Regions from separate parts of the Afipia dichlorophenoxyacetatis genome, predicted to be linked through region 1. Evidence: predicted binding sites of a transcription regulator. Region 1 holds the regulator's gene; each other region holds the start of a gene.
The links. The regulator LexA, encoded in region 1, represses DNA repair genes until DNA is damaged. The targets are predictions, from matches to a motif close to TGTTCNNNNTGTGTTCNG.
Positions count from the first base shown of each region.

Region 2: a site for LexA is predicted at 1,379-1,396, ahead of ACZ5C3_RS25065 (ribonuclease T2 family protein). Genes of this name have one in related genera too.
Region 3: a site for LexA is predicted at 1,831-1,848, ahead of recA (recombinase RecA). Genes of this name have one in related genera too.

Region 1 is NZ_AP029250.1:3,147,500-3,157,984, reverse strand. It holds gene trpD (anthranilate phosphoribosyltransferase) at 1-939, shown strand, start outside; gene trpC (indole-3-glycerol phosphate synthase TrpC) at 953-1,774, shown strand; gene moaC (cyclic pyranopterin monophosphate synthase MoaC) at 1,778-2,287, shown strand; gene ACZ5C3_RS14855 (molybdopterin molybdotransferase MoeA) at 2,327-3,535, shown strand; gene ACZ5C3_RS14850 (response regulator transcription factor) at 3,614-4,288, shown strand; gene ACZ5C3_RS14845 (sensor histidine kinase) at 4,285-5,655, shown strand; gene ACZ5C3_RS14840 (class I SAM-dependent methyltransferase) at 5,801-6,394, shown strand; gene ACZ5C3_RS14835 (DedA family protein) at 6,391-7,017, shown strand; gene lexA (transcriptional repressor LexA) at 7,284-7,994, shown strand; gene ACZ5C3_RS14825 (ComEC/Rec2 family competence protein) at 8,006-10,261, opposite strand; gene ACZ5C3_RS14820 (glutamine--tRNA ligase/YqeY domain fusion protein) at 10,390-10,485, opposite strand, start outside.
Region 2 is NZ_AP029250.1:5,337,990-5,348,474, reverse strand. It holds gene ACZ5C3_RS25080 (DUF3617 domain-containing protein) at 1-190, opposite strand, end outside; gene ACZ5C3_RS25075 (hypothetical protein) at 261-578, opposite strand; gene ACZ5C3_RS25070 (hypothetical protein) at 844-1,314, shown strand; gene ACZ5C3_RS25065 (ribonuclease T2 family protein) at 1,459-2,229, shown strand; gene ACZ5C3_RS25060 (23S rRNA (adenine(2030)-N(6))-methyltransferase RlmJ) at 2,391-3,254, shown strand; gene ACZ5C3_RS25055 (cold-shock protein) at 3,528-3,743, shown strand; gene ACZ5C3_RS25050 (outer membrane protein) at 3,925-4,554, opposite strand; gene uvrC (excinuclease ABC subunit UvrC) at 4,877-6,961, shown strand; gene pgsA (CDP-diacylglycerol--glycerol-3-phosphate 3-phosphatidyltransferase) at 7,235-7,849, shown strand; gene moaD (molybdopterin converting factor subunit 1) at 7,846-8,097, shown strand; gene ACZ5C3_RS25030 (molybdenum cofactor biosynthesis protein MoaE) at 8,105-8,569, shown strand; gene prmB (50S ribosomal protein L3 N(5)-glutamine methyltransferase) at 8,594-9,607, shown strand; gene ACZ5C3_RS25020 (MATE family efflux transporter) at 9,702-10,485, shown strand, end outside.
Region 3 is NZ_AP029250.1:4,406,863-4,417,347, forward strand. It holds gene gcvP (aminomethyl-transferring glycine dehydrogenase) at 1-398, shown strand, start outside; gene recA (recombinase RecA) at 620-1,708, opposite strand; gene ACZ5C3_RS20625 (hypothetical protein) at 1,939-2,091, opposite strand; gene ACZ5C3_RS20630 (hypothetical protein) at 2,284-2,439, shown strand; gene ACZ5C3_RS20635 (outer membrane protein) at 2,670-3,395, opposite strand; gene ACZ5C3_RS20640 (hypothetical protein) at 4,101-4,295, shown strand; gene ACZ5C3_RS20645 (YkvA family protein) at 4,402-4,809, opposite strand; gene oxlT (oxalate/formate MFS antiporter) at 5,526-6,857, shown strand; gene ACZ5C3_RS20655 (hypothetical protein) at 7,405-7,659, opposite strand; gene ACZ5C3_RS20660 (PilZ domain-containing protein) at 7,929-8,168, shown strand; gene ACZ5C3_RS20665 (GNAT family N-acetyltransferase) at 8,443-9,666, shown strand; gene ACZ5C3_RS20670 (cupin-like domain-containing protein) at 9,663-10,485, shown strand, end outside.

The DNA.
Region 1 (10,485 bases):
TTTGACTGCATGATGTCCGGCGAGGCGACGCCCTCTCAGATGGGCGCTCTCCTGATGGCGTTGCGCGTTCGTGGCGAGACGGTCGACGAAATCACCGGCGCGGTGTCGGCCATGCGGGCCAAGATGCTGCCCGTCAAGGCGCCTGCCGACGCGGTCGACATCGTCGGCACCGGCGGCGATGGCTCCGGATCGGTCAATGTCTCGACGTGTGCCTCATTCATTCTCGCGGGCACCGGCGTGCCTGTCGCCAAGCACGGCAATCGCGCTCTGTCGTCGAAATCCGGCGCCGCGGACGTGCTGGCAGCGCTTGGCATCAAGATCGACATCACACCCGATGATGTCGGCCGCTGCATCAACGAAGCCGGCATCGGCTTCATGTTCGCACCGACACATCATCCTGCGATGAAAAACGTCAACCCGACGCGCGTCGAGTTGGCCACCCGTACGATTTTCAATCTGCTGGGGCCGCTGTCCAATCCAGCCGGCGTGAAGCGCCAGATGGTTGGCGTCTTTTCAAAGCACTGGGTGCAACCTCTCGCACAGGTGCTGAAGAACCTCGGTGCGGACTCCGTCTGGGTTGTTCATGGTTCGGACGGGCTCGATGAGATCACCCTCACCGGCCCCACCTCCGTGGCTGCGCTCGAGAACGGCACCATCCGCTCGTTCGAAGTCACACCGGAAGATGCAGGCTTACCGCGCGCAACCAGTGCGGATCTGAAGGGGGGCGATGCGGATGCTAATGCGAAGTCACTTCTCGGTGTTCTCGAAGGCAAGCCCAGCGCATACCGCAATGTTGCTCTAATCAACGCCGCCGCCGCCCTTGTGGTCGCCGGAAAGGCGAAAGACCTCAAGGAAGGCGTTGCAATTGGTGCAAAGTCTCTCGACAGCGGCGCGGCAGCTGACAAGCTGAAGCGCCTCATTGCTGTCTCGAATGCTTGAGGAGCAACTCCCCTTGTCCGACATCCTGACAAAGATCGAAGCCTATAAGCGCGAGGAAATTGCCGTCGCCAAACGCGCGCATCCCCTCGCCGATGTTGAAGCCCGCGCAAAGGCGGCGCCTCCGCCACGCGGATTCGTCAACGCCATTCGCAAGAAGCACGCGCAGGGCGAGTACGCGCTGATCGCGGAGATCAAGAAGGCCTCGCCCTCGAAGGGCCTGATCCGTGCCGACTTCGATCCTCCGCTGCTCGCAAAGGCGTATGAAGCCGGCGGTGCGGCTTGTCTGTCCGTGTTGACCGACACGCCTTCGTTTCAGGGGCATCTCGATTTCATGGTGGCCGCGCGTGCCGCCGTGTCGCTGCCCGTGCTGCGCAAGGACTTCATGTACGACACCTATCAGGTGGCCGAGGCCCGCGCCCATGGCGCCGATTGCATTCTCATCATCCTGGCTGCCCTTGACGATGCAGCTGCGAAGGACATCGAGGATGCAGCATTCGCCTATGGCTTGGATGTGTTGCTCGAAGTCCACAACAAGGAAGAGCTCGACCGTGCGTTGAAGCTGCGTTCACCGCTGCTCGGCGTCAACAACCGGAATCTTCGCACCTTCGAGACCACACTTGCGACCAGTGAACAACTGGCGCCGATGATCCCGCAAGAGCGGATCATGGTCGGCGAAAGCGGAATCTTCACGCCGGAAGACCTGTCGCGGCTCGCGAAGGTCGGCATGTCGACCTTTCTTGTCGGTGAAAGCCTGATGCGTCAGGATGACGTCACTGCGGCAACGCGGGCTTTGCTTGCGCGCGACACCGCTCAACGCGCAACCGGGACACGCTGAAACGTGGCAAAGACGTCAGACAACGCTTCGAAGAAAAGCTCTGGCCTCACCCACATCGACGCCAAAGGCGAGGCACGTATGGTTGACGTGTCCGCCAAGCCGGACACCGAGCGCGTCGCGGTTGCCGAAGGCCGCGTCATCATGACCCGCAAAACCCTTGACCTTATTGTCAAGGGCAACGCGGCCAAGGGCGATGTACTCGGCACTGCGCGCATCGCCGGGATCATGGCGGCAAAACGCACATCCGAGCTCATTCCGCTGTGCCATCCGCTTGCGTTGTCCAAAGTCGTGGTCGAGATCGAACCTGACGCCAAACTGCCCGGCTGTCGCGTCCGCGCTACCGTGAAGGTCAAAGGCCCGACCGGCGTGGAAATGGAAGCGCTGACCGCCGTTTCCGTCACATGCCTGACGATCTACGATATGGTCAAAGCGGTAGAACGAGGGATGCGGATCGAAGGCATCCACCTCGTCGAGAAAAAGGGTGGAAAGTCCGGCCACTACCTAGTGTCCTGATTCTGACATTCGTATCAGCCGGAGCGTAAGGATCACACAATGGCACTGATGCCGGTCGCGGATGCGTATGCAGCCGTTCTCAAGGGCGCCGACGCACTTCCAGAAGAACTCGTGCCGCTTGAAGAAGCCCATCACCGCACCCTCGCCCGCGACGTGCCTTCCCTGCGCACACAGCCGCCTGCCGCGATGTCCGCCATGGATGGCTATGCCGTCCGTGCGGCGGACGCTGTACTTGGCGCTCGCCTCAAAGTCATTGGCGAAGTCGCCGCCGGGCGGCCGTTGAATGGGGGCCTTGCGACCGGCGAAGCGGCCCGCATCTTCACGGGCGGTGTCGTTCCCTATGGCGCCGATGCCGTGGTGATCCAGGAAGATACCACGCGTGATGGCGACATCGTCGCGATCAATGAGGCAATCGACACCGGAAAGAACATCCGGAAAGCGGGTATCGATTTTCGCGAAGGCGACGTGCTGCTGAAAGGCGGTGCCCTGCTCACGGATCGCGATCTTTCGCTGGCCGCCAGTATGAACCATCCGAAGCTTCCGGTGCGGCGCCGCCCGAAAGTCGCGATCCTCGCGACCGGCGACGAGCTGGTGATGCCGGGCACCGTCCCTGCGCCGGGACAGATCGTCTACTCGAACGGCTTCGCGTTGCGTGCGCTCATTCGCAGTGAAGGCGCCGAGGCGATTGATCTCGGTATCGCCCACGACACATTGGAGTCGACCACAACCGGTATCAGACGTGCACGGGATTTGGGCGTCGATGTTCTGATCACCACGGGCGGAGCGTCCGTCGGCGATCATGACGTCGTCAAACGCGCACTCGATGCGGAAGGCACTGACATGGCCTTCTGGCAAATCGCACTACGTCCAGGCAAGCCAATGATGCATGGCCGGCTCGGGTCGATGCGGGTGTTGGGGCTGCCAGGCAATCCCGTCTCATCTTATATCTGCGCCTACCTTTTTCTGGTGCCGTTGATCCGCGCCCTCTCGGGCCGCACGACGGTTGATCACCACTTCGAGACGGCGACGCTCGGTCACGACCTGCCTGCGAACGACAAACGGCAAGACTACCTTCGGGCCCGGCTCACAACCGACAACACCGGTCTCTCTACCGCGGTCGCCATCGGGCATCAGGACAGCTCTCTGGTCGCCAATCTGTCGTCGGCCAATGCACTCATCATCAGGCCACCCTTTGCCGCGGCGGCCGCCAAAGGCTCGCCCTGCACCATTCTCAGGCTCCCCGGCTGATCCTCTTCCAACGCGGCGCAACTTTGGCGCAATGTTGGGGGCTTAAAGCCACGACAAGCCATTTGTGAGGTTGGGACGGTGCGGGTATTGCTTGTGGAGGATGAACCGGAGATGGCGTCTGCGCTGTCCACCGCGCTCAAAGGCTACGACATCCTGGTCGACCATGTGTCGTGCCTCGCGGATGCGGATGAAGCCGTAGCCGCCGCCGCCTACAGCGCGATCCTGCTCGACAGGCAATTGCCCGACGGCGATGGACTGACATTCATTCCCAAACTGCGCGCACGCGGCACAACCACGCCGGTCATCGTGTTGACGGCACGCGGCGACCTCGCCGACCGCGTGACCGGACTGAACACCGGCGCCGATGACTATCTCGGCAAGCCATTCGCCATCGAGGAACTTCTGGCGCGACTGCGCGCGGTGTTGCGGCGGCCTGCCGACTTACCGTCGGAAACGGTGACACTTGGCCGGCTATCCTTCGACGCGAGCAACCGCGAGGCCAGCGTTGACGGCAAGGCGCTCGACTTGCCCCGCCGCGAGCTTCTGGTTCTGGAAACCTTGCTACGTCGCATGGGACGCACGGTTCCAAGATCTGCGCTCGAAGACGCGGTGTACAATTTCGACGATGAAATTCAGTCCAATGCGCTGGACACCCACGTCTCCCGGCTTCGGCGCAAATTGTCGGACGCTGATGCGGGCATTGAAATCCACGCTATTCGCGGTGTCGGTTACTTGCTCAAGCGCTCCTCATGACGCAGACAAACACGCATTCCTTGCGATGGCACCTGATCCGCCGGCTGGTGGCGCTGCAGGCCGGCATGCTGACGGCGATCGTGTTGCTCGTTGTCGGGGGACTATGGGCCGGCGGTTATCTGGTTTCGCTCGAACCTGATGACGACACGATCGAGATTGTTCGCAATGCCATCCATCGCAGCGCGGACGGGCAGATTAGCGTGCAGGACACGCCTGCCCTTGTTCGGCAGCGCGCAACATTGCCCGATCTCTGGTTTGTGGTCAGAGACCGCTTGGGCCATACGGTGTCTCAAGGCTCAGTACCGGAGCCATTCGCCAAAATCGGTGACGCCCTCGATAGCGTCGGTCAGGCACGGCTGGGCTGGAGCATCGGCGATGCGCCGCGTCCCACGGCAAGGGTGAAATGGGTCAGCGCACCGAGCGGCGATATTCAAATCATGACCGGACCGGGCGGCAACGTATCGTGGCGACGCGTCGCTGCTGCAACATCGACATTGTTTCTCAGCGTTGTCGCGCCCGCCGTACTGATGATGGCGCTCGCCACATTGCTGGCCACGCCGATCGTCGTTCGCAAGTCTCTTGAAGGATTGGGTCAGGCAGCAGCCCACGCTGCAAAGATCGATATCGACAAGCGCGGCACGCGACTGCCGCTGCAGGATGTGCCAACCGAGATCGTCCCTCTCGTCTCCGCGATGAACGACGCCCTGCGCCGTCTTGATGAAGGCTATCAGCGGCACAAAAGATTTCTGGTCGATGCCGCTCACGAATTGCGAACACCCATCGCCATTCTGCAAACCCGGCTGGAATCGCTGCCGCCCAGCCCTGAGGTTGCTCGTGTGCTTGAGGATGTGGCTCGCCTCTCGATTCTGGCGGACCAACTCCTCGATCTCCAGCGCATCGGTCAACTCACCAATCAATTCACCGACGTGGATCTCGTATCGCTCGGCAGAAAGGTCGTCGGCGATCTCGCGCCTCTCGCCATCTCTGCAGGTTACGAGTTGTCATTCGAGGCCGAATCCGAACGTGCCGATATCCGCGGAGACGAGGGATCGCTGGAGCGCGCGCTCACCAACCTGATCCAGAATGCAATCCAATATGGTGGCCGCAAAGGCGTCATCACCGTACGCGTTGATGAGCCCGCGACAATCTCGGTCACCGATCAGGGTCCTGGCGTACCGCTCAAGCAACGGCAGCGTATCTTCGAGCCATTCTATCGCCTGCATGGCTTCGATCGCGGTGCAGGCCTTGGCCTCAATCTTGTTCAGGAAATCGTACGGCTGCATGACGGCCAGATTGCCATGCTCGATGGTCCAGAAGGTGGAGCGCGTGTGCGAATAACCTTCCCGTCGACGCCACACGTTGCGTAGAGTCCGCACGACTGCGGCTCGCCATCGTCGATTGAAAATCTTGCGACACGCTGCGGGTCGCAATGTTCACACAACGTCCATCCCTCACACATTGCGCCATGCCGATCTCGGCATTTCGCTCTGACTGGATGGATGATTCTCCGACATGACGACACGCGATGTCCTTCTCTTCTTCCGCGCGCTGGCCTCGAATCCCCGGACTGTAGGAGCGATCGCTCCATCTGGTCCCAATCTCGCAAACCTCATCACGAGTGAAATTACTGCTGCATCCGGACCAGTTCTCGAGCTTGGTCCCGGGACTGGTATTTTCACCGACGCCCTGCTCGAACGTGGCGTGGAAGAATCCGATCTGACGCTGATCGAATACGGCTCCGATTTCATGAGGCTGCTTCAAATGCGCTTTCCGCGAGCACGCGTGCTCTGGATGGATGCCTCGTGGATCATCTCGCACGATCTGTTCAAAGATCAAACCTTCGGCGCCGTCGTCAGCGGGCTGCCGCTTCTCAACATGTCTCCGAAGAAGGTCATGGCCATTCTTACCGGTGCCTTCAGTAATCTGAAGCCCGGCGGTGCGTACTATCAATTCACGTATGGCATGCAGTGCCCGATCCCCAAGCCGCTTCTCAATCGCCTTGGCCTCAAAGCAACGTGCTTGGGCCGCGTGTTTCTCAACGTTCCGCCCGCCTCGGTCTATCGCATCACCCGCCGCAAACCTTCCAAATTGGCGCAGGGCTCATGACGATGGACCCTCACGCATTCGTATCGTTTATGGTCGCTGCCGGCCCTGTCGGCATTGTGGGAATAGCCATCGCGGAAAAGATCTTTCCGGTCATCCCATCGTATCTTGTGTTTGTATTGCTCGGCATGGCGGTCGCGCTGGGACATGGTGATTTGACGACGACCGTTGCCGCAGCCGCGATCGGTTCGACGATTGGCTCGCTGTGTTGGTATGGCCTCGGCTTCGCCCTGGGAGCAAAGCGCAGCGAATCTTTCGTCGCGCGCTTCGGTCGTTATCTTTTCTTGAAACCTGATTTCTATCCGCGTATGGCGGACGCCTATCGCCGCAATCACTTCTGGGTCACGGTTGTCGGGCAAACCATTCCTGCGGTACGTGTCTATCTGTCGATCCCAGCAGGCGTGATCAATCTTGCGATCACGCACTTCACCATCGCCATTCTGATCGGCAGCCTTGCCTGGAGCGGGCCGCTGTTGATCGCGGGCTACGTCCTGCAAGGACAAGGCTCCGATGTTGCGGCCTCCTCGGCATTTCTATTGATGACAGCTCTCGTTGTTCTGGAGTTCCTTGTCCTTTTCATTTGGCGCGTGTTCCGCACAACAAGGAATACTTCAGCATCCGCGTAAGCGACTCGCGTATAGACGCGTGAACCGGCGGGCCGCGAATCTCCCGGTGTCCTGCGGGCGATTCTGCCCATCACTGCCGCCAAAGGCGGTTCAGCACCTCCACAATGTCCCTTGTAAGATGGGTTCTTTACTTCGTTGACCTAAAATTAACGATTGCAGAACACATATGGAACATATAGTGTTCGTTCATGATTTGTTTCGAGTGACTCGCTTGAAATGAAGAACAACGAGCCACTCCGATCACGGGATATTTGGGGAGCATTCAGATGCTGACGCGCAAACAGTATGAGCTTTTGCGGTTCATCAATGAGCGGCTGAAAGAGGCCGGGGTTCCTCCCTCCTTCGACGAAATGAAGGATGCGCTGGATCTGCGTTCCAAGTCGGGCATCCATCGCCTGATCACGGCGCTGGAAGAGCGAGGCTTCATCCGGCGCCTCGCCAATCGCGCCCGCGCCATTGAAGTCATCAAGCTTCCTGAACTGGGCGCCAATGGCGGCGGCGGCGCACGACGCGGCTTCACGCCCAGCGTCATCGAGGGCAACCTCGGCAAGGTCCGCACCAGCACCCCATCGAGCGGCGAAGACGACACGAACTTTCCGGTGGCTGTGCCCGTCATGGGCCGTATCGCAGCAGGTACGCCCATTGAGGCGCTACAGACCCGCAGCCATACCATCAGCGTTCCGCCCGACATGCTTGGCACCGGCGAACACTATGCGCTGGAAGTTCGCGGAGACTCCATGGTGGAAGCAGGCATTCTCGACGGCGACACCGTGCTCATCCAACGCAACGAAAGCGCGGATACCGGTGACATCGTCGTGGCGCTGATCGATGAAGAAGAAGCCACGCTCAAGCGGTTCCGGCGCCGTGGCGCGTCGATCGCGCTGGAGCCAGCGAATGCGGCCTACGAGGTGCGCATCCTTCCGCCGAACCGAGTGCGCATCCAGGGCAAGCTGATCGGGCTTTACCGGAAATACTGAGCTGGATGGCGTCAGTCGTCCGGCCGCAGATCACTCTCGGCCGGAGTGGCGTCGACAGACGTAGGCCGTCCTGATGTTGGCCTTGAAGGGGCTTGAGTGTCTGATTCAACCTCTGGCACCGCAGGCGACCACGGGCGATCTGTGCCGCGCGGTTTTGCAGCAGTGATGCTGAAACCGTTTTGCGTTCTTTGGAGCGCAAGCGGTCCCTGCCGTTGCAGAATGTTCCGATCGAGCACCAGCGCCTTGCAGTCCTGCGGCGCCTGCCGCGTGGTCACAATGACGGCCGCCCGCGCACAATCATCTGCGAAAGCCTCCGGTGACTTAGTCAGAGCAACAAAGGCACCCTCACCCGTTTGAACGACGCAACCGGCTTCGTCGCACGACACGCCCTCCGCGGTCGAGGACTCGCCTGCGGTTCGCGCGTCGGCATCCGCCGTCAGCCACTCGCGGACGAGGAAGGCATCCTTGCGGGTTTGCATGAGATGGAGCTGTCCATCTTTGCCACGAACACCGACAGTATGACCATCGTTCGAGACAAGGATATCCGGCCGCGGCGCCATCACAGCACTGACGGACGCGAGTACCACAAGTGCTGCTCCAGCCCAGCGCAAGGGCGACCGCAGCAATCCCATCATGATGATGCCGGCGCTCATGACCAGCAACGGTCCGGTCCCGAATGCCGCCATGCGGCCGATGGCACCGGGAAGTGCGGCCACCCACTGCGACACGGTAATCATCCAGCCGATGCCAAAGTCCATGAGCCGCCAGAACACGCCGTCAAACCCGAATGGCATGGCGATCAGGCCAAGCAATCCGGCAGGCATGACCAATGCCGACACCACGGGCATCGCTGCGAGATTTGCCAGCACGCCATAGGGCGTGATGCGGTGAAAATGGAATGCCGCGTAAGGCATCGTCGCAAGTCCGGCGATGAACGACGCCAAGGCCAGCACCATCACCTCGCGCCCACCCCATAGCGCGGCACGTGCAACGCGTGAATTATCCGCCGCCGAGAAAAGCTTCGGCATGCCGATCTGCACCAGTGCGACAAGACCGAGGGTCGCGGCGAAAGACATTTGAAAGCTTGGATGAACAAGGGCTTCGGGCGCCGCAATGAGCACGATCATCGCGGCGACAGCGAGCGTCCGAAACGTCACGGCTCGGCGATCGACCATGATCGCGATCAGTACCACCGCCGTCATGAAGAACGATCGTTGTGTGGCAACTTCAGCGCCCGACAAGAGCAGATAGAATGCAGCGGCAATCAGCGCCGCGGCCGCAGACCATTTCTTGATAGGAAACGAGACGGTCAACGATGGAAACAGCGCGAGCAGCGCACGCACGGCGAAGAACACGACGCCGGCCACAACCGCCATGTGATAGCCGGAAATCGACAACACATGTCCCAGCCCGGAGATGAACATCGCATCGTTGACAGGACCGGAAATGGCATCACGCCGCCCTGTCAGAAGTGCAGTGGCGATGGCGCGCGCGTCTCCGCTCAGGACGGTACGTATCCGGCTATCGATGGCATCGCGCATGTCCTGCATCGCGGTCACGTATCGGAGATAAATTCCGCCCGCGCGCGGCGGCTCCACCGTCTTGATCGCACCCATGACGAAGCCCGATGCGCCGATGCCCTGGAAATAGATGTCGCGGCCAAAGTCGTAAGAACCTGGCCGCGCCGGGGACATGGGCGGCATCAATCGCGCCTTCAGTTCGACAAAGCTGCCGACGGCGGGCGCGGTGCCTTTCTTGACCGACAGCCGCACACGCTCGAGCTTGGTCTGGTTGCGCGCCGCGTCCATCTCCTCCACGCGCAGAATGAAACGATCCGTGCGCTCGCGTTCCTCGTGGGTTTCGACAAATCCCTTGATGGCGACAGAGAACGCAGGCGCCGCAAGGACGGTGTGCGCGACGCGCACGGTCCTCACTGTGGCTGTGGCAAAGCCGGTAGCAACCGCTGCAACCAGCACGACCACTGGAAAGGCGCGATGCTTCCGCGCCACAAACGCACTCACACAGAGCGCAACGGCGACGATAACAGTGACCCACGCGACCGGCTCCCGCTCGGCGGCAAAGTAGGCCGCGATGCCCGCACCGAATGCGACCGGCACCCACGGCAACAGCCGCCCCGGCCCCGCCTCCGCACCAAGCCACGTGCGCAGAACCGATCCGATGTTCGTCCAGAGATCGATGCCAAAAGAACGCGCCGCACCGGGCAATGCCGGATTGTGCGCAGGCCAGGTGATGACCCGGCCTTGCATGCGCCGATCCTTCTGATCCAACCCGGACGCCACGCCACCCTACCCACACATTCCTCAGGGGATGCTACCCGAGGATGGGGCGACAGAAACCGTGAACGGATGCGGAATCCGTTAGTGCCGTGGCTCTGCTAACCTTCCGAAGCGACCTTGGCCCAGGTGTCGCGCAGGCCCACCGTGCGATTGAACACCAGCTTGCCCGGCGTGGAGTCGCGATCGCGACAGAA
Region 2 (10,485 bases), 2.2 Mb from region 1:
ACATCTCTTTTGCCATCGGGCTGAATGATGTGGCCATGTCCTTGTCGGTTGTGGCGTCGGTGCATTGCTGCACGACCATTGCCGGCATCTGTGGGCCGAGGTTGACCGTGATCTCCCACAAACCCGGCTTGCGGTTCGGCATCTCGAACGGTTCTGCCGTTGTGGACTGTGCGAGCGCGGTCAGAAACATGGCCGAGAGTGCGGCGCTGATCCCGGCGATGCGAATCTGTTTTCGTATCATCACCGGGGTCTCCGGAAACTTAGTAGGCAACGCGCAGCGGATGGCTCAGATGGCCCGGGCGCACCCACACGCATGAAAAGGAAATGTAGCCGCCGTAACGCGCATCCGAACCGGTAAGCTTCACGGCTTTGCCGTACTGAGCGCAGTGATTGACGGCAAGGCCCTTGATGTCCACGCCTTGCTGGTACAGCGAGTAAGAAATGATGCCGCCGGTGTCGTTGCCCTTGAAGGGAGGGACCCTGTCGACCCAGCTGAATAAGTCTGACTGCGCCTGCGCCGTACCAGACACAGTGAGCACGCATGCCGCAGCCAAAATCGCCAATCCAATGGTTCGCATCGTCTTCTCCAATCGCATCTGCCCGAGCACTTTCTGCAAACGGCAGGCATGCCGTCATGCCCCAAATACCGGTTGCGTCATATGACAACAAAACCGGCACCCGGCTTTGCGCAACACGCGCACGGACCATAAGGCCACCGGGCCGACATGGAAAGAACACGAGCGCTGTTCAACAGGGGATGACCGACAAGTGTTGCCGCGCTGCACTTGACCCCATGACGGCTTCGCGGCACTTTCCGCCGCAACAACATTCAGTGGATGCGCCATGCGCCAGTTTTTCTCGACAGTCCGGAAATTTAGCCTCGCCGCCATTCTTGGCGTTGTTGTCGGTTTCATGACACTTAGCCAGCCTGTACAGGCAGCGAATATCTTCGAAAAGGGCTTCTGGCTGTCCGGCCCGCGCTACGATGGCGTGGTGGGCGACTGCTACCAGGCCCTCCAGACGGTCTCCCGGCAGTTTGCGGAAAAAGAGAGCAAGTTCTGGAATTCCAATCTCGAAATCACCGGCTATGCGAATGTGCGCGAGACGGCTTTTCATCCATGGGCGAATGATACCATTCCCCGCCGCTTCTGCTCCGCTAGCGCCATGCTGAATGACGGCCGGGCGCGCCAGGTACACTATTCCGTGATCGAGGATGGTGGTTTCGCCGGGTTCGATTCGGGGGTCGAATGGTGTGTGGTCGGTCTTGACCGCAACTGGGCCTACAACCCGTCCTGCAAGGCCGCTAGGCCATAAGCTAATCCTCTGCATTTTTGACGACACGCAGTCGCCGCGCCATCCATGGTGCGGCGATTTTTTTTGTTCTTGAAATGTTCTTGAAAATTGTTCCGGGGCTGATTAGGCTTGCGACCAAGGCTTACAGGTAGGGGGCGTACAAAAATGACCGGATCAATGGCCGCCAATGCCGCGGATAACGACAGGCGCTGGCTTCCCATACCGCGATTTCTCAGAGCGGCTTTGTCGGCGGTGCTTTGGCCGGTGACCATTGCAGCCCTGGGGCTGGTCCTCGCGGGTGTGGCGGGCGGCGGCGTCGCCCGAGCCCAGGATTATCGCCAGAACGCGCCGGGTGAATTCGATTTTTACGTGTTGTCCCTGTCATGGTCGCCCTCGTTCTGCGAGGCCGCAGGAGAGCAGGGTAATTCCAGCCGCGGTGTTCAAGCCCAGTGCAAAGGGCGGCCCTATTCGTTTGTGGTCCATGGGCTGTGGCCGCAATACGAGCGTGGATTTCCGAATTACTGCCAGAGGCCTGCACCGCGACTGGCGCGCAACTTGATGACGTCGATGCTCGATCTCATGCCCGCGCCTGGGCTGATCTATAACGAATGGGACAAACACGGCACGTGTTCCGGGCTTGGTGCGCGCGCGTATTTCGAAACGATCCGCAAGGCTCGTGCGGCGGTGAAAATTCCAACCGAATATCTGAATCTCTCGGATCCGCTCACGGTCGCTCCTGCCGCGATCGAGGAAGCCTTCATCAAGGTCAATCCCGGCCTTAGCAGTACGGCAATCTCTGTGACCTGTGACAGCCGCCGCCTCAGCGAAGTGCGCATCTGCATGAGCAAGGATCTGCAGTTTCGCGCCTGCGAGGAAATCGATCGACGCGCTTGCAGGCGCGACAATGTGGTGATGCCGCCTGTGCGTGGCGGCTAGGCGCGGCTCCAACTCACTTTGCTTTTGGTGCAGTACCTTGATCCAGTATTTCGCGGTTCGTCCGGAGATACTGGATCAACGTTCTCCGATGCTATCTGTGGGAACGCAAAAGCCTGTCATCTGACGTTACTTTCGCGTGCTGATGTCGTAACTGTTGTGGCATGAATTATCGCCATGCCTTTCACGCCGGAAATTTCGCTGATGTGATCAAGCACATCGTGCTGGTTCGCATTCTGACCTATCTGCACGAGAAGCCTGCCGCGTTTCGCGTGATCGATACCCATGCTGGAGCAGGTCTTTACGATCTCACCAGTGAGGAGGCCGAACGCGGCGGTGAATGGCGAACGGGTATCGCGCGGCTGATGCAGGCGCGATTGACCGATGCCGTGATGGCGCTTGTTGCGCCCTATCTCGATATTGTGCGCGCCTTCAATCCCCAACGTGATCTCACCGCTTACCCTGGCTCGCCGTTGATCGCGCGGGCGTTGCTGCGCCCACAGGATCGTCTCGTCGCCTGCGAACTTGAACCGAAGGCACGAAAGCAGTTGATCCGCGCCTTGCATAACGATCTTCAGGGGCGCGTGGTTGATCTCGATGGCTGGATGGCCTTGCCTGCTTTTGTGCCGCCGAATGAACGGCGCGGGCTGGTGTTGATCGATCCGCCGTTTGAGAGCCGCGATGAATTTACACGGCTGGCTGACGGGTTTGCGGCGGCGCACGGAAAGTGGCCGACCGGTATTTACATGCTGTGGTATCCGATCAAGGAGCGCCGCGCGGTCGAGACGCTCGCCGATCGTGTGGCGAAGATTGCGAATGCGGGGGCAGGAAGCGACGCGAAATGCCTGCGCGTGGAGTTTAGTGTGGCACCGCAAACTGGGGACTCGGGGCTGGTCTCGACCGGACTCTTGATCGTCAATCCGCCATGGACGCTGGCTGCTGAATTGAAGGCGATTCTCCACGAATTGGAAAAGCCGTTGGGACAAGGCGGTGCGGGGCGTTTCCGAGTGGACGCGCTTCGGGGCTGACCGGCATCACCCATTTTGGGTATGCCCGGAGATGCGCGCTTAAAACGGGACAAAAGCGTCGTAGTCAATCTGATACGAACCGTACTATGCTGTTCATGTGATGGCTGGCTTTACGTCCCGCGCCCGCAAATGGGGGCGGCGGAATGACGAGGCTTCGAGCGTACTCCGGTTTTTCCGGGCTGCTCCCAGGCCGATGCCTTCCGGCAGGTGAATGTCCGGTCAGGCTGCTGCGTGTTAGCGCAACGGCGGAGCAATGCGGGGAGGAGTTTCCCGATGGCCATGACGGGGACGGTCAAGTTTTTCAATGCGGAACGTGGTTATGGATTCATCAAGCCGGATGACGGCGGTCGCGATGTGTTTGTGCACATCACGGCAGTCGAGCGTGCCGGACTGAAGAATCTGGCGGAAGGACAGCGCATCACTTTCGAGGTCGAGCCCGATAAAAAGGGTAAGGGACCGAAAGCGGTTGATCTGGTGGTTTCGTCCTAAGCCTGGACTAACGCGGATACGATTCAGTTGATTGTCGCGTCGTCGCGTCGATGCTGACGCATGGCATCCGTTCAATGGCATTCATCCGACATTGTCGCGTTGGAGCACGAATGCTGCGGCTCCAACAGAAATCCCGGGCAAAAGCCCGGGATCGGAAGATCGTGAAATCAAGTTGGCTCGATCAGAACCGATAGTTCACGCCCACACGCAGTGTGTTGAATTCGTAGCCGTTAGACAGGCCGGTGATCGAGAAATTCCTGTCGGACAAGTCCACATAGAGATATTCGATCTTGGCAGACCAACGGTCGGTGAGGGCAACTTCTGCACCGACGCCCACGGTCCAGCCGAGTCCCGTATGGCTCTCCGAGAGGAAATAGTTCTCGCCCTTCAGGCCGCCGAAGGCGAGACCGCCGGTGCCGTAAAGCAGGATGTTGTTGAAGGCATAACCGACGCGGCCGCGCGCGGTGCCGAACCACGGGTTCGAAAACTTCCAGGGAGCGAAGGTGTCGTCCGCACTATTGATCTGAAGGTCGCCTTCGATACCGAAGACCAGTGCGCCCGATTGCCAATTATAGCCGGCCTGAATACCGCCGAGCACGCCTGACGGCTTGGCAGGATTGTTAGTTATGTCACCCCAGCCGTATCCGAGGTTGCCGCCGATATAGGGGCCCATCCAGCTGTTCGAGAGGGGTTGGTTGACGGTGTAAGGCTGCTGGGCATAAGGCCGGTTGCCATAAACGTCCGCTGCCTGTGCAGATGCAGACATGCAAATTGCGGCGAGGATCACTCCGCCAAATGCCGTTTTACTCATAACTCACTTCCCTCACGCACGTGCCCGGAATCGCCGGGTTTCGTTCATCTGCAGGCGCAGCCAGGCTGCCGTGGCGGGTCCGTCATGGTTACGGAATTCCACCTTTTCTGTGTAAAATTTATCGAGAGTTTTACGTTAAGCGCTCGTTAACGCGGGTTGCCGCCCCATTAACGTCCCTAAGAAAGTGTTAAAAGCTGTTCCGTCCCAGCCGGTTCGCGCCGTGTCTTTGCAATCTGTCTTTGACCGGCGTTGGGCATGACATAGGCTTTTCCGTGCACGTCTCGCGCTGGATGAATCCGCTCGCAGTGCATAAATTCCGCTCATGACTCACGATACCTCTGACCCGTCACAGCCGAAGGATCCGGCGTTCCAAGCACACCCGCGGGACCTTTCGTCAGGGAACTTGGGCGGTCAGGACGTTGACCCCGCCACGCTCACTCCCGATTCAACCTCCCCTGATGAGGACGTTGAAGGCAGTCTTCCGGAGCAGATCGACGAATCCGATGAACCCGCGTCGGAGGGCACGCTTGCGGCCGGCCGTGCGGCGATCGAACGCGCGGTGAAACTCGCGCCGACATCTCCCGGCGTCTATCGCATGCTGAATGCTGCGAATGACGTGCTTTATGTGGGCAAAGCCAAGAGCGTCAAAAAGCGGCTGTCATCCTATGCGCGGCCGACCGGTCATCCCGCGCGAATCGCACGAATGATTGCAGCGACCGTCGCTGTAGAAATTATTTCGACCGCGACAGAAACCGAAGCTCTGCTGCTTGAAGCCAATCTGATCAAGCAACTGCGTCCGCGCTTCAACGTGCTGCTGCGGGACGACAAGTCGTTCCCCTATATTCTGATCACGGGGGATCACTGGGCTCCTCAGATTCTCAAGCATCGCGGCGCCCAAACGCGGCCAGGCCGTTACTTCGGGCCGTTCGCATCGGTCGGAGCGGTGAACCGCACCATCACAGCCTTGCAGCGTGCGTTCCTCGTGCGCTCATGCACGGATTCGTTCTTCGAGAGCCGGACGCGGCCGTGCCTGTTGTATCAAATCAAGCGTTGTGCCGGCCCCTGCACAGGCGAGGTCGATTTTCCCGGCTATACGGAACTGGTGCGCGAGGCGAGCGACTTTCTTTCGGGGCGTAGCCGCGCCGTGAAGGAGTTGCTTGCGGCCGAAATGGAAAAGGCGTCGCACGAACTCGAATTCGAACGCGCAGCGCTTTATCGTGATCGTCTTGCTGCGCTGTCGGCGATTCAATCGCAGCAGGGCATCAATCCACGCACCGTGGAAGAGGCTGACGTGTTCGCCATCCATCAGGAAGGTGGATACACCTGCGTCGAAGTCTTCTTCTTCCGCACCGGACAGAATTGGGGCAACCGGGCTTATTTCCCGCGTGCGGACAAATCGTTGTCGCCCGAAGAAGTTTTGGGTTCGTTCCTGTCGCAGTTCTACGATGACAAGCCGCCGCCGAGGCAAATTCTGCTCTCGCATCGTGTCGAGGATCAGGAGCTGCTCGCCGAAGCATTAAGTGTAAAGGCAGGTTTCAAGGTCGAGGTCGCAACACCGCAACGTGGCGAGAAGAAAGAGCTTGTTGCGCATGCATTGACCAATGCGCGCGAGGCACTGGGACGCAAGCTGGCTGACACTGCGACACAAGCGCGGCTGTTGCAGGGGCTCGCTACGACACTCGGTCTGCCGAGCGTGCCGCGTCGTATCGAGGTCTACGACAACAGTCATATTCAAGGCACCAACGCGGTGGGCGCGATGATCGTTGCCGGACCCGATGGCCTGTTGAAAAACCAGTACCGGAAATTCAACATCAAGTCGCAAGGACTGACCCCAGGCGACGATTACGCAATGATGCGTGAGGTGCTGGAGCGCCGGTTCAAGCGGCTGCTCAATGAAGCACCTCAGGGCAACGAATCGAATTCGTCGGAGGACACTGATGATACGGCGCCACGATGGCCTGATCTCGTCATCATTGACGGCGGACAGGGCCAGCTGAATGCGGCACGTGCAATTTTCACAGAATTGAACCTGACCCAGGTCTCCCTGATCGCCGTGGCCAAGGGGCCAGACCGCGATGCGGGGCGCGAGACCTTGTTCATGCCGGATCGGCCATCGATCAAGCTCGAACCTCGCGATCCGGTGCTGTATTTCATCCAGCGGCTGCGCGACGAGGCGCACCGTTTCGTGATCGGATCGCACCGCAAGCTGCGTAAGAAGGACATTCGCGAGGCCGGTTTGCAGGAAATTCCCGGGATCGGGCCGTCCCGCAAGCGAGCCCTGCTTCATCATTTCGGGACCTTAAAGGAGATCGAGCGGGCCTCGCTGGCCGATCTCGGCAAAGTTCCCGGTGTCAGCGCCGAGAGCGCGCGCAAGATTTTCGATTTTTTCCACCCCAACAACGGCTAGAGCCGCGGATTTGAAGTTCTTCCGAGTGAAGCCGCAAGTTCGATGAAGAACTTCAAATCCAAAAGCGGCTCTAGAATCATAGGCTTGCTAGTACCCTTTGCTTTCCGAAGTTCGCAAAGCGGATGCTGCGACGTGTTACGAACTTCGGAAAGCGGGTGCTAGCGGATCATTTTCCGGCAGGAATTTGCGTGTAGATGAATTCTGCATTCCGGCCTGTCCAAAATACCGTTGCGGACTGTTGACGCGGGAGCTTTCGCAGTATTGGTAACACCCATGACCAGTGTCGCCGCCAGAAAGCCAGCGAAACGATCGCTGTCCTTGCCCAATATCCTCACGTACTCCCGGATCGTGGCGGTCCCGGTGGTGATCGGCTGCATGTATGCCCAGTCCATCTTGGGGGCGCCGCTGTGGCTGCGCTGGGTCGCGTTGTTTATTTTCATTGCCGCCGGCGTGACCGACTTCCTTGACGGTTATTATGCGCGGATGTGGGACCAGCAATCGGCGTTTGGCCGGATGCTCGATCCGATTGCGGACAAGCTTCTGGTCGCGTCGTGCCTGCTGATGCTGGCGGCGGATGAAACCATCAGAGGATGGTCATTGTGGGCTGCCATCGTGATTCTCTGCCGCGAGATTCTGGTCTCGGGCCTGCGTGAATATCTTGCAGCGATCCGCGTCAGCGTGCCGGTCTCCCAATTGGCCAAATGGAAAACCACTGTGCAACTTGTGGCCATTGGTTTTCTGATCGCGGGCGAAGCGGGAGAACAGATTCTGCCGCAGACGATCCTGATCGGAATCACACTGTTGTGGATCTCGGCGATCTTCACCATCTATACAGGATGGGATTACCTCCGAGCAGGTATCCATCATCTCACTGAGGAGGACCGATGAAGGTTCTCTATTTCGCGTGGGTGCGTGAGCGCGTCGGCAAGGCCGAAGAGACGATCGATCCACCGGCAAGCGTGCGTACGGTTTCCGACCTGATGCAATGGCTGGTGGCCCGCGGTGAAGAATACGCCAACGCCTTTGCCTCGCCACGTACGATTCGCGCGGCGATCGACCACAGCCACGTGAAGTCTGATGCTGCGATCGCAGGCGCGCGTGAAATCGCGTTCTTTCCGCCGATGACGGGCGGCTGAATTCTCCATGACTTGCCCGGTGACCATCCGCCTTCAGACCGCCGATTTTGACATCGCCGCGGAAACGGCGGCGATGACCAAAGGCCGGACTGATATTGGCGCGGTGGTGAGTTTCTCAGGGATCTGCCGCGGCGGTGAGGGCAGCGACGCCATCGCCGCAATGACCCTTGAGCATTATCCCGGCATGGCCGAGGCCGAGATCGCACGTCACGTGGATGAGGCGAAGGCGCGCTGGCCGTTGACGGGGATCACAGTGATCCACCGCTACGGTCGTGTTGTCCCTGGTGACAACATCGTGCTGGTATTGACTGCGTCCGCGCACCGGCAAGCCGCGTTTCAGGCTGCGGAATTTTTAATGGATTACCTGAAGGCCAATGCCCCGTTCTGGAAATCCGAGGAGCGAGTGGGCGGCAATGCATGGGTCGAGGCGCAGAGCCATGATGATGAAGCGGCGGCGCGCTGGAAGCCGTAAGGCATAAAGATACTGAAGATATTGATGGCAAAAAAATCGAAATCCATTAGCGCGAAGTCGTCTGCCAAGCGCTCTGTCGCTACGAAGAAAGCAGCCAAAAAGCCTCTAAAGGTTGCGAAGCCAGTTAGGGCCGCCCCGGGCGAATTGCTGACATTGCTGGATCTGGTCCGTTACGCCGTGAGCCGTTTCTCGGAGGCGCAAATCGTCTTTGCCCACGGCACCACCGATCCGCTGGCCGAAGCAGCCTTTCTGGTGTGTGAGGCGCTGCATCTTCATCCCGATCAGTTCGAGATGTTTGCCACTGCGCGAGTAACCTCGCATGAAGCCGGCCGAATTCTGGATCTCATCGCGCAGCGCGCCAAGACGCGGAAGCCAGCTGCTTACCTCGTCAACAAGATCTACATGCGTGGCTTGCCGTTCTATGTCGATGAACGGGTGATCGTTCCGCGTTCCTTTATCGGCGAACTGCTGGATTCGCATTTTAGTGGCCAGACCGAAGATGAAGGCGGCTCGTTGATCGACGATCCAGGCTCGGTCGAACGCGTCCTTGATTTGTGCACCGGTTCGGGATGCCTCGCCATTCTCGCAAGCCAGAAGTTCTACAACGCCAGTGTTGATGCGGTGGATCTGTCCAAGGATGCATTGGCGGTGGCTGCACGCAACGTGTCCGATTACGGACTTGAGGACCGGGTCTCGCTCTATCAGGGTGATCTGTTCGAGGCGGTCAGTGATGCGCGCTACGACCTGATCATTACCAATCCGCCTTATGTCGATGAGGAGGGCATGGCGGGCTTGCCGCGTGAATGCCGTCACGAGCCGGCGATGGCATTCGATGGTGGCCTGGATGGTCTCGACATCGTGCGCAGGATCTTGAGCGAGGCTGGCCGGCATCTCACGCCGGACGGCGGCTTGCTGTGCGAGATCGGTCGTGGCCGCGAACTGCTCGACGACGCATTTCCGCAATTGCCATTGCTTTGGCTCGATACGGAAGATTCCGAGGGCGAAGTATTCTGGGTGCCGGCCGAAGCACTCCAATAGGCCGCAATCCATCCCCGAGGTCGGTGTCCATGCACCACCTCGCGACCCGACAATCGTCATGGCCAATCGACTTCTACCGGTGTAACCGGTCAGGATGCTGTTCAATCCCCGCCAGGATGCCCTGTCGCGTGCTGCATGGCTCGGTGAGTTCCGGGCGATGCTGTCGCTCGGCTGGCCACTGGTTCTCACCAACCTCGCGCAGATTGCTTTGACCACCACCGACATCATCATGATCGGCCGGTTGGGATCATCCGCGCTTGCGGCGGCAGCGCTTGGCGTGAATCTTTATTTTGCTCTCCACATTTTTGCCATTGGCCTTGTCACGGCAACATCACCGATGATGGCGGAGGTGTTCGGCCGCAAGCTCCACGTTGTACGTGAGGTGCGCCGCACGTTTCGCCAGGGATTGTGGACGGCGGTGATCATCTCGCTGCCAAGCTGGCTCGTGCTCTGGCACAGCGAAAGAATCCTGCTCTGGTTCGGTCAGGAGCCGCAGCTCGCGGCCGACGCGCAAATATTCGTACGCCATCTGCAGTGGGGATTTCTGCCCTTTCTCGGTTTCATCGTGTTGCGCGCCTTTGTCTCGGCCTTGGAGCATCCGGTTTGGGCACTGATCGTGACCGCCACGGCGATCGCCTTCAACATCGCCGCGAACTGGATACTTGTATTCGGGCATTTTGGTTTTCCGGCGCTCGGGCTGAAGGGATCGGGCATCGCCACCTCGCTCTCGAATACATTTCTGTTTTGCGGGCTTGCGCTGGTGGTGATCCTGAACAGACGGCTACGGCGATATCATCTGTTTGGGCGCTGGTGGCGGCCGGATTGGCTACGCCTTGTGGCGCTGTGGCGGCTTGGCTTGCCGATCGGCGCCACGATTG
Region 3 (10,485 bases), 1.3 Mb from region 1:
TCGCCAAGCGCCTGATCGATTACGGCTTCCACGCGCCGACCATGAGCTTCCCTGTTCCGGGAACGTTGATGATCGAGCCTACGGAATCGGAAGCCAAGGCCGAGCTCGACCGCTTCTGCGACGCCATGATCGCGATCCGCCGCGAGATCGCGGATGTGGAGAGTGGCCGCTGGAGCATCGAGACGTCGCCATTGCGAAACGCCCCGCATACGGTGCACGACATCGCGGACGACAACTGGTCACGGCCCTACTCCCGTGCCGACGGCTGCTTCCCAGCCGGGACGTCGCGTAACGACAAGTACTGGAGTCCCGTCGGACGCGTGGACAATGTCTATGGCGACCGCAACCTGGTCTGCTCATGCCCACCGATCACGGACTACGCGCAAGCAGCGGAGTAATAAAACAAAACGGGTGCTGAGGACGTCGGCAACTCAACGTCCGCAACACCCGCTTGCTTCCGAAGGCATGATTGTGTCCCGAAAGGATTCCCGTCTTTCGGGATCATGCTCAAACTCAAGCTGCTACGAACTCAAGTCTCAGAATTTTATACTTTGCGTGTTTCTCGGGGCGAACCGGGACTCCAGGTCTTGCCCGAAGCTCCAGTTGCTCGGAAACGCTCTTACTCTTCGACGGGCTCTTCGCCCTCAGCGTCGCTTTCCGGCGATCCAGCCAAAATCTGTTCCGCGATCAGACCAGAGTTCTGACGGATCGAAGCTTCGATCTTCGCGGTCATCTCAGGGTTAGCCTTGAGGAACGCCTTCGAGTTTTCGCGACCCTGACCGAGGCGTTGGCTGTCATAAGAGAACCAAGCTCCAGACTTCTCGACTACGCCGGCCTTGACGCCGAGGTCGAGGATCTCGCCCATCTTGGAAACGCCTTCGCCGTACATGATGTCGAATTCGACCTGCTTGAACGGCGGCGCCAGCTTGTTTTTCACCACCTTGACGCGGGTCGAGTTGCCTACGACTTCGTCACGTTCCTTGATCTGACCGATGCGGCGAATGTCGAGACGAACCGAGGCATAGAACTTCAGCGCGTTGCCACCCGTGGTGGTTTCCGGCGAACCGTACATCACACCGATCTTCATGCGGATCTGGTTGATGAAGATCACCATGGTGTGGGATTTGTTGATGGAGGCGGTCAGCTTGCGCAGCGCCTGCGACATCAAGCGTGCCTGCAGACCAGGCAGTGCATCACCCATCTCACCTTCGAGTTCAGCGCGTGGCACCAGAGCCGCTACCGAGTCGATGATCAGCACGTCGACCGCGCCGGAACGAACCAGCGTATCTGCGATCTCGAGCGCCTGTTCGCCGTGGTCCGGCTGAGAGATCAGCAACTCATCGACATTGACACCGAGCTTGCGAGCATAAACCGGGTCGAGCGCATGCTCGGCGTCGATGAAGGCGCAGATACCGCCCTTCTTCTGAGCCTCCGCCACGCAATGCAGGGCCAGCGTGGTCTTGCCCGATGATTCCGGCCCGTAGATTTCAACAATGCGCCCCTTCGGGAGACCACCGACACCAAGCGCGATATCGAGCCCCAGCGAACCCGAGGAAATCACCTCGATATCCATGGAGCGATCGGACTTGCCGAGCTTCATCACGGACCCTTTGCCGAATTGACGCTCTATTTGTGAGAGCGCTGCGGACAGGGCTTTGCTTTTGTCCATGGACGATCCTTCAACGATACGCAGGGCGGCGGGGGCCATCAGTCTTCCTCCTTATGGACGGGATTCGCCGGCCGGACAAACAGGCTTCAAGTCAGGCTTCCCTGGGCGGCGGACCGGAATCAGGATCGATCCGATGGACTAAACGTACCCCATTTGTTCCTTGTTCGCAATATGTTCTTTTCTCGGGTGAAGAATTTTGGCCATGACGGAGGTTAACTTTCACTACGGCAGCGCTTCTCTTGAAGAGCTTAACTCGCGGTTAGATCTGACTAATCCGGCTTCCCAGCGTCGTCTTCATCGAGCAGCCGCGCAAGATCAGCCATCGTAGAGCGATCTTCACCATCGTGGGGATTATCAGGAGTGGTATCAGGTTCCGGGCTGAGCCAATGCCGCAAATAGTCCCACCATGCAGATAAACTCATGGCGCCCTCCCCTGCGTCTTCGATTACGACGCCGGACAGTGATCTTGGTTTCCAGCCGGGATCAAAAATATATGACTCGTCAGTGGCCAAAGGTGCGCGCTCCACCCGACATCACCCTTAGCCTTGGTGGCGCTCGTCGGTGACCGGAGAGACCTATGTGCTCCCGCATGTTTCGAACAGCGAAGCTTCTCTATGACCACCGTTCAATCTACGACCCAGACCGAACTGCAACGCCAGGCAGATGATGCTCGCAACGAGGCAAGCAATCTGCCTCCGTGCAAGAAGCGCGACACGCTTCTCGAAAAGGCGCGCGAACTTGTTTCATCGCAAATCTGGAAGGGTGGCTGAATTCTTCGGAACTGCAGCCGCCAAGCGGAAAATGAGCCGCACGATGAGTGCCGTCTTTCTGCGCGCGTCAAAATGCTGATGATATTTGCTGTCTGCATAATATCGTCGTCAACGACTGCGGAATTCCATAGCGAGCCGACATCGCATCTGCGAGCCAGATTTAAAAAAGGGCCCCATTTGCGGGGCCCTTTAGAGTTGAACTGGAGATTTCAGGCTCAGTCACTATTCCATCAGTATCTCGCCAGAACCGGGTTGCCCCAGTTGAAGCGATAGTTGAGGCCGACCTTCACGGTATGGAAATCGTCTCGATAGCTCAGGCCCGTGCCCGTATTAAATCCAAGCGTGGTAATGGTGGTATTGTCAAAGTTGAAATATTGATACTCCACCTTTGCCGACCAATTCGGCGAGAACATGTATTCGAGACCGCCGCCGACGGTGTAACCGGTGTCACTACGATCGACAAGGAACGTCGGATCGAAGACGGAGACCATGGTCAATCCGCTGTTATCACGGAATGCAACACCACCCTTGGCATAAAGCAGTCCCGGTCCCCATGAATAACCGAGCCGACCCGTGACCGAACCGAGCCAGTCGCTGCGATCCCTGAGAGTGCCGAACCCATCCGAGAAGGTGCGATCGCCGTTCGAGATACCACTGATCTGCGCTTCGATACCGATCACCCAGTTCGACGCGAATTGATAGTCTGCACCGATCTGGCCGCCACCCATAAAGGCAGCGTCACGATTGCCGGTCGTGAGACCGAAGACATCGGTGTTGAAACTGTCGTTGCCCGAAAACGCAGCACCAACGTGGCCGCCGATATAAAATCCGCTCCAATTCCAAACTGGCGCCGGCGGAACATAAGCAGGAGCCTTTGCAGGCAAATCGGCTGCCATAGCAGAGGTCGAAACCACTGCTGCAGTAACCGCAATCATACTTGCAATTCTCAAACGCATCGAGGTCGCTCCCCTAAATGGATGAAGCCAAATCCTAGGACAGCGAAAATTATTGGAAAGATGGAACTCAATCTAAACGGGGTTATCGGCGCGAGTTTCTCGTGAGCGTGTTATTTTCAACACGATTATTCAACTGAAACGCGATTTATTTCGGTCAGCATCGGTGACTCTGTCAGCATCAATGACATTGTTTGATGCGCACATCGAAAGATTTTTCCCGCACTAAATTACCACTGCACAACGACTCATATCGCGCAGAGCCACGGAGCTCATCGGAGTGTTTGACTTCATCAATTGTCGAACTCCGGAAAAATCCTGCTCGCGTTCGGATCCACTCTCACCTCAATGATCACCATCAGATCGTACAACACGTCAGCCCCCGTAACTGAGAGGCGCGATGTCTCCTCATGCTTGCGCGCAACGATTGTCGAAGTCTGCGAGCTTTCAACTGCAGAGTGGCACGCGTGAAGCAGGCGATGAACAACGCGCCACGCCTAAATCGCGAGCATCCGGAAGACATCACTCATTGGCGGGAAGCCAACAACGAAGGACATCGAAGATTAGAAAGATTTTCGAATAACCGACTTGACTAAAGACTCGCTATTCAAAAAAAATGAGCGCAAGCTTGATCATCACCACGCTGAACCCGGCAACGTAGTGACGAAGTGTGCTCCATGCTCCCGCATCACCGGAAGGGAGTGCGTCATGACAAAATCGACACAGGAAAGCATCGAACTGAAATGGAAATTACTGGCGGCTCAGGCTCGCGAACAAGCGCAGTCACTGCCCGCTGGAAAAGAGCGCGACGAACTGAACAAGAAAGCGCGCCAACTGGACACCGCGTCGCAGATGAATCTCTGGCTTACGTCGCGGGGGCTTCAGCCGCCAACAGGCAGGTAACCTGCGACTGCGCGACACGTTAGATTGATATTCAATTATCGATAAATGCAATCATCAATGAATAAAAGCGAGGCTGCCACGTTCATCGTGGTCACCTCGCTGTTGTTCAAGCTGGCTGCGTATCGGGTTGTTTCGATTCAACACCGAAAGCCAAAAATATCCAGATCATCGCTGCTGCACTCACGAGCCAGATCGAAACGATGGCGATCGCCCCCGCCTTACTGACCGGCCGTTCTTCCGCTTCGGTAGCCAATGCGCGGCAATGCGCCATCACATCAGATGGAATGAGGGCGACAACAAGCCAGATTCCGATCGGCACAAGAATCAGATCGTCGAGATAGCCAAGGACAGGAATGAAGTCGGGGATCAGATCGATCGGCGACAACGCATATCCCGCTACGGTGAGTGCCAGCGCCTTAACGTACCAGGGCACGCGTGGATCACGAGCTGCGAAATAAATCGCGTGAACGTCGCGCTTGAGCGCCCTGGCCCACGTTCTTAAATCTGCAAGCATTCAATGCCTCTCCCTGCAGCTTCGTCCGCATCCAGCCACGCTGGTCTTGTAGGAACGCCTGCCACATGCCGCACGTCATCAGTTGCACCGCCAACCATCGAGGCAACGGCCATAACTTTCAACTGCGCAAATCGGGATTGGGGAAAGAGGGTCCCGTCCATGATGTCTCAGGAACGGGACCAAGGTCAGTTAGGAACGCTCGGCGGCTGATACAGCCGAACGGCGTGGAGCTATAGCGAAGACGCAGACGCAGCGTGATTCAAGTTTGGCTTTTACGCTCTCATATTTTTGTGACCCACAATCGAGAGCACAAATCACCGTTAAATCTTGCGAACGGTGATGTATCGTGAAACGATAGATGAACCTGAGCTGGGCAACACGTGTTGCTGTTGTGGCTGCCGCCTTCAACTTGCAGAATCCAGCGGGCCGTCGATCCCTTCAAAAATGCTTAAAATGACCGCGGCGACGACGCCTCTCTTTGACGTGTCCATTCCGAATAATGTCGCAAGCTTGTTTCAGCGCCGTTCGAGCGCAGCCGCCGTTTTTGAAAAAGACCCGATATTTCAGCAACTTAATTGAAATGTGACCGCCCGCAGACCAATTATCACGTTTTCGTGAGGTAGGTTGCCTGTTGGCATCTATTATACCAGACTTTCGCCTCACGCAGCGTCACGGCCCCGAGCCATTGAAAAAACGCGCGTCGGGAGAAACATCGTATGACCGTTCAAGCACAAGCAGCTACGCCAGAGGTCCGGGGCGGGGGTTTCCGTTGGCTCCAACTCGCCATGGGTATCGTCTGTATGGCGATGATCGCCAACCTCCAGTACGGATGGACACTGTTCGTCGATCCGATCGATGCAAAATACCACTGGGGTCGCGCCGCCATCCAGCTGGCTTTCACCCTCTTCGTCCTCACTGAAACTTGGCTTGTGCCTGTCGAGGCCTGGTTCGTCGACAAATACGGACCGCGCATTGTCGTCATGTTCGGCGCCGTGATGATCACCATCGCATGGGTGCTGAATTCGTACGCCGACTCGCTGACCATGCTCTACCTCGCTGCGATCTGCGGCGGCCTCGGCGCCGGTTCAGTCTACGGAACGTGCGTCGGCAATGCGCTGAAGTGGTTTCCGGATCACCGCGGTCTTGCCGCTGGCGCGACTGCAGCCGGTTTCGGGGCCGGCGCGGCACTTACCGTGGTGCCTATCGCGCAGATGATTGCGTCGAGCGGTTATCAGACCGCGTTCTTCAACTTCGGAATTGGTCAGGGCATCATCGTCTTCCTGGTCGCTTTCTTTCTTCGCAAACCAGATCGAGCCATTCCTGTTGTCCGCAAGAAACTCAACCTGCCACAAACCAAGCACGACTTCACGCCGCCACAGGTATTGCGCTCACCCATCTTCTGGGTGCTGTATCTCGTCTTCGTGATGGTTGCTGCAGGTGGCCTTATGGCTGCAGCACAGATCGGACCAATCGCGCATGACTACAAGATCGCGAATGAGCCGGTCAGCATGTTCGGCTTCCAGATGGCAGCGCTGACATTCGCAATCTCGCTTGACCGTATCTTCGATGGCTTCGGACGGCCATTCTTCGGCTTTGTGTCTGATAACATCGGCCGTGAACCGACAATGTTCATCGCGTTCGGAACAGCTGCGGTGATGCTGCTGACGCTATCCGCCTATGGCCACAACCCGATCGTGTTCGTGCTTGCAACCGCTGTCTATTTCGGTGTGTTCGGCGAAATCTACAGCCTGTTTCCCGCCACAAGCGGTGACACCTTCGGCTCCAAGTTTGCGACGACGAATAACGGCATGCTCTATACCGCTAAGGGGACAGCAGCTCTGCTGGTGCCCATCGCGAGCCTCGTCGCATCACACTACGGCTGGCAGGCTGTGTTCGTGATCGCGGTTGCGTTGAATGCCACTGCAGCGTTGATGGCGCTGTTCGTCATCCGGCCGATGCGACGCGCGTTCATTCTCGGCAGCGAAACAATTGCCACAGACGCCTCCGAAGCAGTGACTGCGGGGGTGCGACAAAGCGGCCCAGGCTGAGTACAAGCAAGGGACACGCTCGCTTCAAACAGCTCAACGAAACGAAAAATGAAGCTCCGGCTGAGGTCGGAGCTTCATAACTTGGGCAGACGAAAGCTTTGTCGAGCCTGATGTTTGGCGAAATCATGTCGGCATCGCGACGAGGTTCCCGAAACGGTACCGAGACGTGTTCAGCTCTGATCAAAACAACTTCCAAGGCTTTGCGCGTTTCACCGCGACTCAGTTACGATTCGCATCAATTGCTGGAATGCACTGGGGGTGACTACGGCAACCTAGGGGAGGTTCGCCAATGGAAAGCGCTCAGCCGCGACCACGAAAGCACGAACGAGAGCACATTCATGGTCTATCGTCTCATCAACGCGACAGCGACGACCATCCTGACATTGACGCATTGCTCCAGGAAAATGCACGACTGAAAGAACTCGTCGTCAAACTTTCCGGTCTCGTTCTAAAAACCGTCGTTGATCAGTCGTGAACAACCAAGACGCTGAAATCAAAAAAGGCCGCTCTGCTGAGCGGCCTTTTTCATTACGCCAATCCTACGCAGTTATTTCGTTTTCGATTTTGCGTGCTTGGCAGGTTCGGTCGTTCGCACCGTTGCCCATGGATCAGAGCTCGCCTTGCCGTCCGGAATCGTTGAACGGGCGGCCTTGGCGGCCTCTTCGTTTGCCTTGTTCCGCGCAATCTCTTCGTCCGTGAGCTGCTTCTCTTCGTTCAGCCGGAACCCAGGCATCATCGATTGAGCATAAGCCGTTGGCACCGTCATCAACCCGATCAACACCGCTATCCGAACCACACGCATCCCAATACTCCCCGAAATCTTGCTATCCCCGTCCGGCCCTACGCCAGCCCAAACTGGCGGGACAATACTCCGAAGCGAAACGCGGGCCAAGACTGTGAAAAGGCCTGAAATGGGCGGCAACCCCGCTGCTTTTGCATGGTTTCGAGCGGGCTTTACCGTCTTTCTGAATCAATCCTGAACGTGAACCCGATTGGTACGCAGGATCGATTTATCTGACGGCAACGTCGCACTGCTAGGCTCCGGACAGTTACCCAGGCAGGACTGTTACCATGGTCGAGAGACGATCGGAGCCACGGCGGCGCGTCTTCAAAGGCGGCCTGATCTCATTTGGCGGTGCGGGCATCGACTGCACCGTCCGCAACATCTCGCCAAACGGCGCGGCTCTCGACGTCGCAAGCATCATCGGGATTCCGAGATCATTTCAACTCGCGATCGAGACGGATCATTTTCTTCGCCGCTGCCGGCTGGTGTGGAATAACGACCATCGTCTCGGCGTTACGTTCGAGTGATCGCGGGCGCTCCCTGCCCGATTTGCGTGAAGGCATCATCCGCCGACAAACCACGTAAAACATCGTCCGGTGCTCGTTGAACAGGGACGCCCTATCCCCTGATTTTGTGCGGGCTGACCATCGTTAACAATGCGTCAAAGCCAAGCGACGCATTTAACCCAAATCCCAAATCCGATTTTGATGTTTGATCCGTAGGTTCCTACCCAAGACGCGAAGAAAATCGCGAGGCTGTGCGCTGCCTCGTGCAACAGCGCCGTGGAATTGGGACAGGGACGTGGTCGAAATTGTCAGCACACAAACCGCCGCTTCGCGCAGCGACGCTCGTTTTGCGCCTGCAAGCAAACCCGAACCCGCGCGTACGAGCCCCACTGTAGCTCCTCTGGCTACTGTTTCCATCGACCAGTGGCGGCGATTGAGCGACAACGCGGTCGAACCTAACGGCTACTATCTGCCGGAATGGGAAACGTCGGTAAACGCATTCGCCCAGGGACGGACCGGCGTGTCCGCTCTCACGGCGGAGATTCCGGAAGTGGATGGCAGCCCGCGCCTAATCGGCTTGATGCCCGCGATTTCCGCTTGGCGGGCTTACAAACTGCCCGTCCCTGCCCTGGTCACCGCGGATCCGTACGGCGCGCTGGGGACACCAATACTCGATCGCGAACTCGCGGACGTGGCCGTGTCGCATCTGATGCAACAGGCGCGCGATGCGGGCGCACATGCATTGATCCTGCGCGATCTGCCGCTCGACGGCCCAGTCATGGCGGCATTTTCCCGCGTGCTCGAAGAGAACCGGCTGCGTCCACGCATCCTGCAACCACATGCGCGGGCATGTCTCGACGCCACGCTGAATGCAGATGAATTGCTGCGCGATGCGCTGGGCCCGAAGAAGCTGAAAGAACTACGCCGCCAGCGCAACCGGCTCGCGGAACATGGCGAGGTGATTTTCACGATCGCCACGATGCCCGATGAAGTCGAACGCGATCTGGAGATTTTTCTCGCACTTGAGTCCAGCGGCTGGAAGGCCAAACGCGGCACGGCACTCGCCCAGAACGAGGGTGACTCCGCCTTTGTCCGCCGCGCGGTGCGCGATGCCGCGGCACGCGGAAAATGCGAGATCGTCACGCTGTACGCAGGTGAGATTCCCGTGGCGGGCGCCATCGTGCTTCGCCATCTTGATCGCGCCTTTTACTTCAAACTTGGCGTCGATGAGAATTTTGCCAAGCTCTCGCCCGGCGTACAGCTGACGCTCGAATTGACGCGCCACCTGTGTGAGGACGAGACAGTCAAAACGGTGGATTCCACGGCTATCGCCGGTCATCCGATGATCGACCCGATCTGGAGAGGACGGCTCGCGATTGGCGACGTACTCATTCCGCTCAACCGCTACGATCCGCTCGTTCCCCTCATTCGTCTTGCCCTCACCGGGCGCAAGTCGGTCCGCGAACCACTTCGCCGTATCGTTCATTCCATCAGGAAATTTCAGGAGAAGCGCCCGTGAACGCGACCTCGACCATTTCCCCCGTCATCACCGCGGACAATCAGTCGCTGCAGAATGACTTTCCGCTGAAGCCCTTCGCGATTCATCACAAGCTGTCAGGCCACCCGCTGCTGACATTGCCACGGATCGCCCAGCTCGCGTCTGAAATGCCGCGCGACTTGATCGAATATAACTCCGGTGATGCCGCGATCAGCCAGGATCCGGATAAGGTCAAGAGTGTCGACCTCGACCCGGTTGAAATCGTCAACCGCATTCAGACCGCCGGTGCATGGATGGTGCTCAAGCGCATCGAAAACTCGCCGGAATACCGCGCGTTGCTCGTGGATGCACTCACCTCCGTGGCCCGTGCGCGCGGCTTCAAGAATGTTCGGGATGCCGGCTTCGAACAGATCGAAGGCTTCCTGTTCGTCTCGTCGCCGAATTCGACCACGCCATTCCATATGGACGCCGAAGATAACTTATTTGTGCAGATCCACGGCGAGAAATTCTTCCGCGTCTACGACAACCGCGACGGCTCTATCGCCGACGACGCGCAGGTCGAACACTCCACCGTGAAGCACCGCAACGTAAAGTACGACGAAAGCTTCAAGTCACGCGGCATCGAATTCCATTTGTTCGATGGCGACGGATGCTATGTGCCCTATCAGTGGCCGCACTGGGTGCGTACCGCAGGCTCATATTCGATCTCGATGGCGATCACCTGGAAGACAAAGGAAGTGCGCCGGCTGAACGACCTGCATCGGTTCAACTCAATGCTGCGTGGGCTCGGCCTACCGCAGGCTGCCCCCGGCGCCCGTCCCGCGTTTGATCACATCAAAC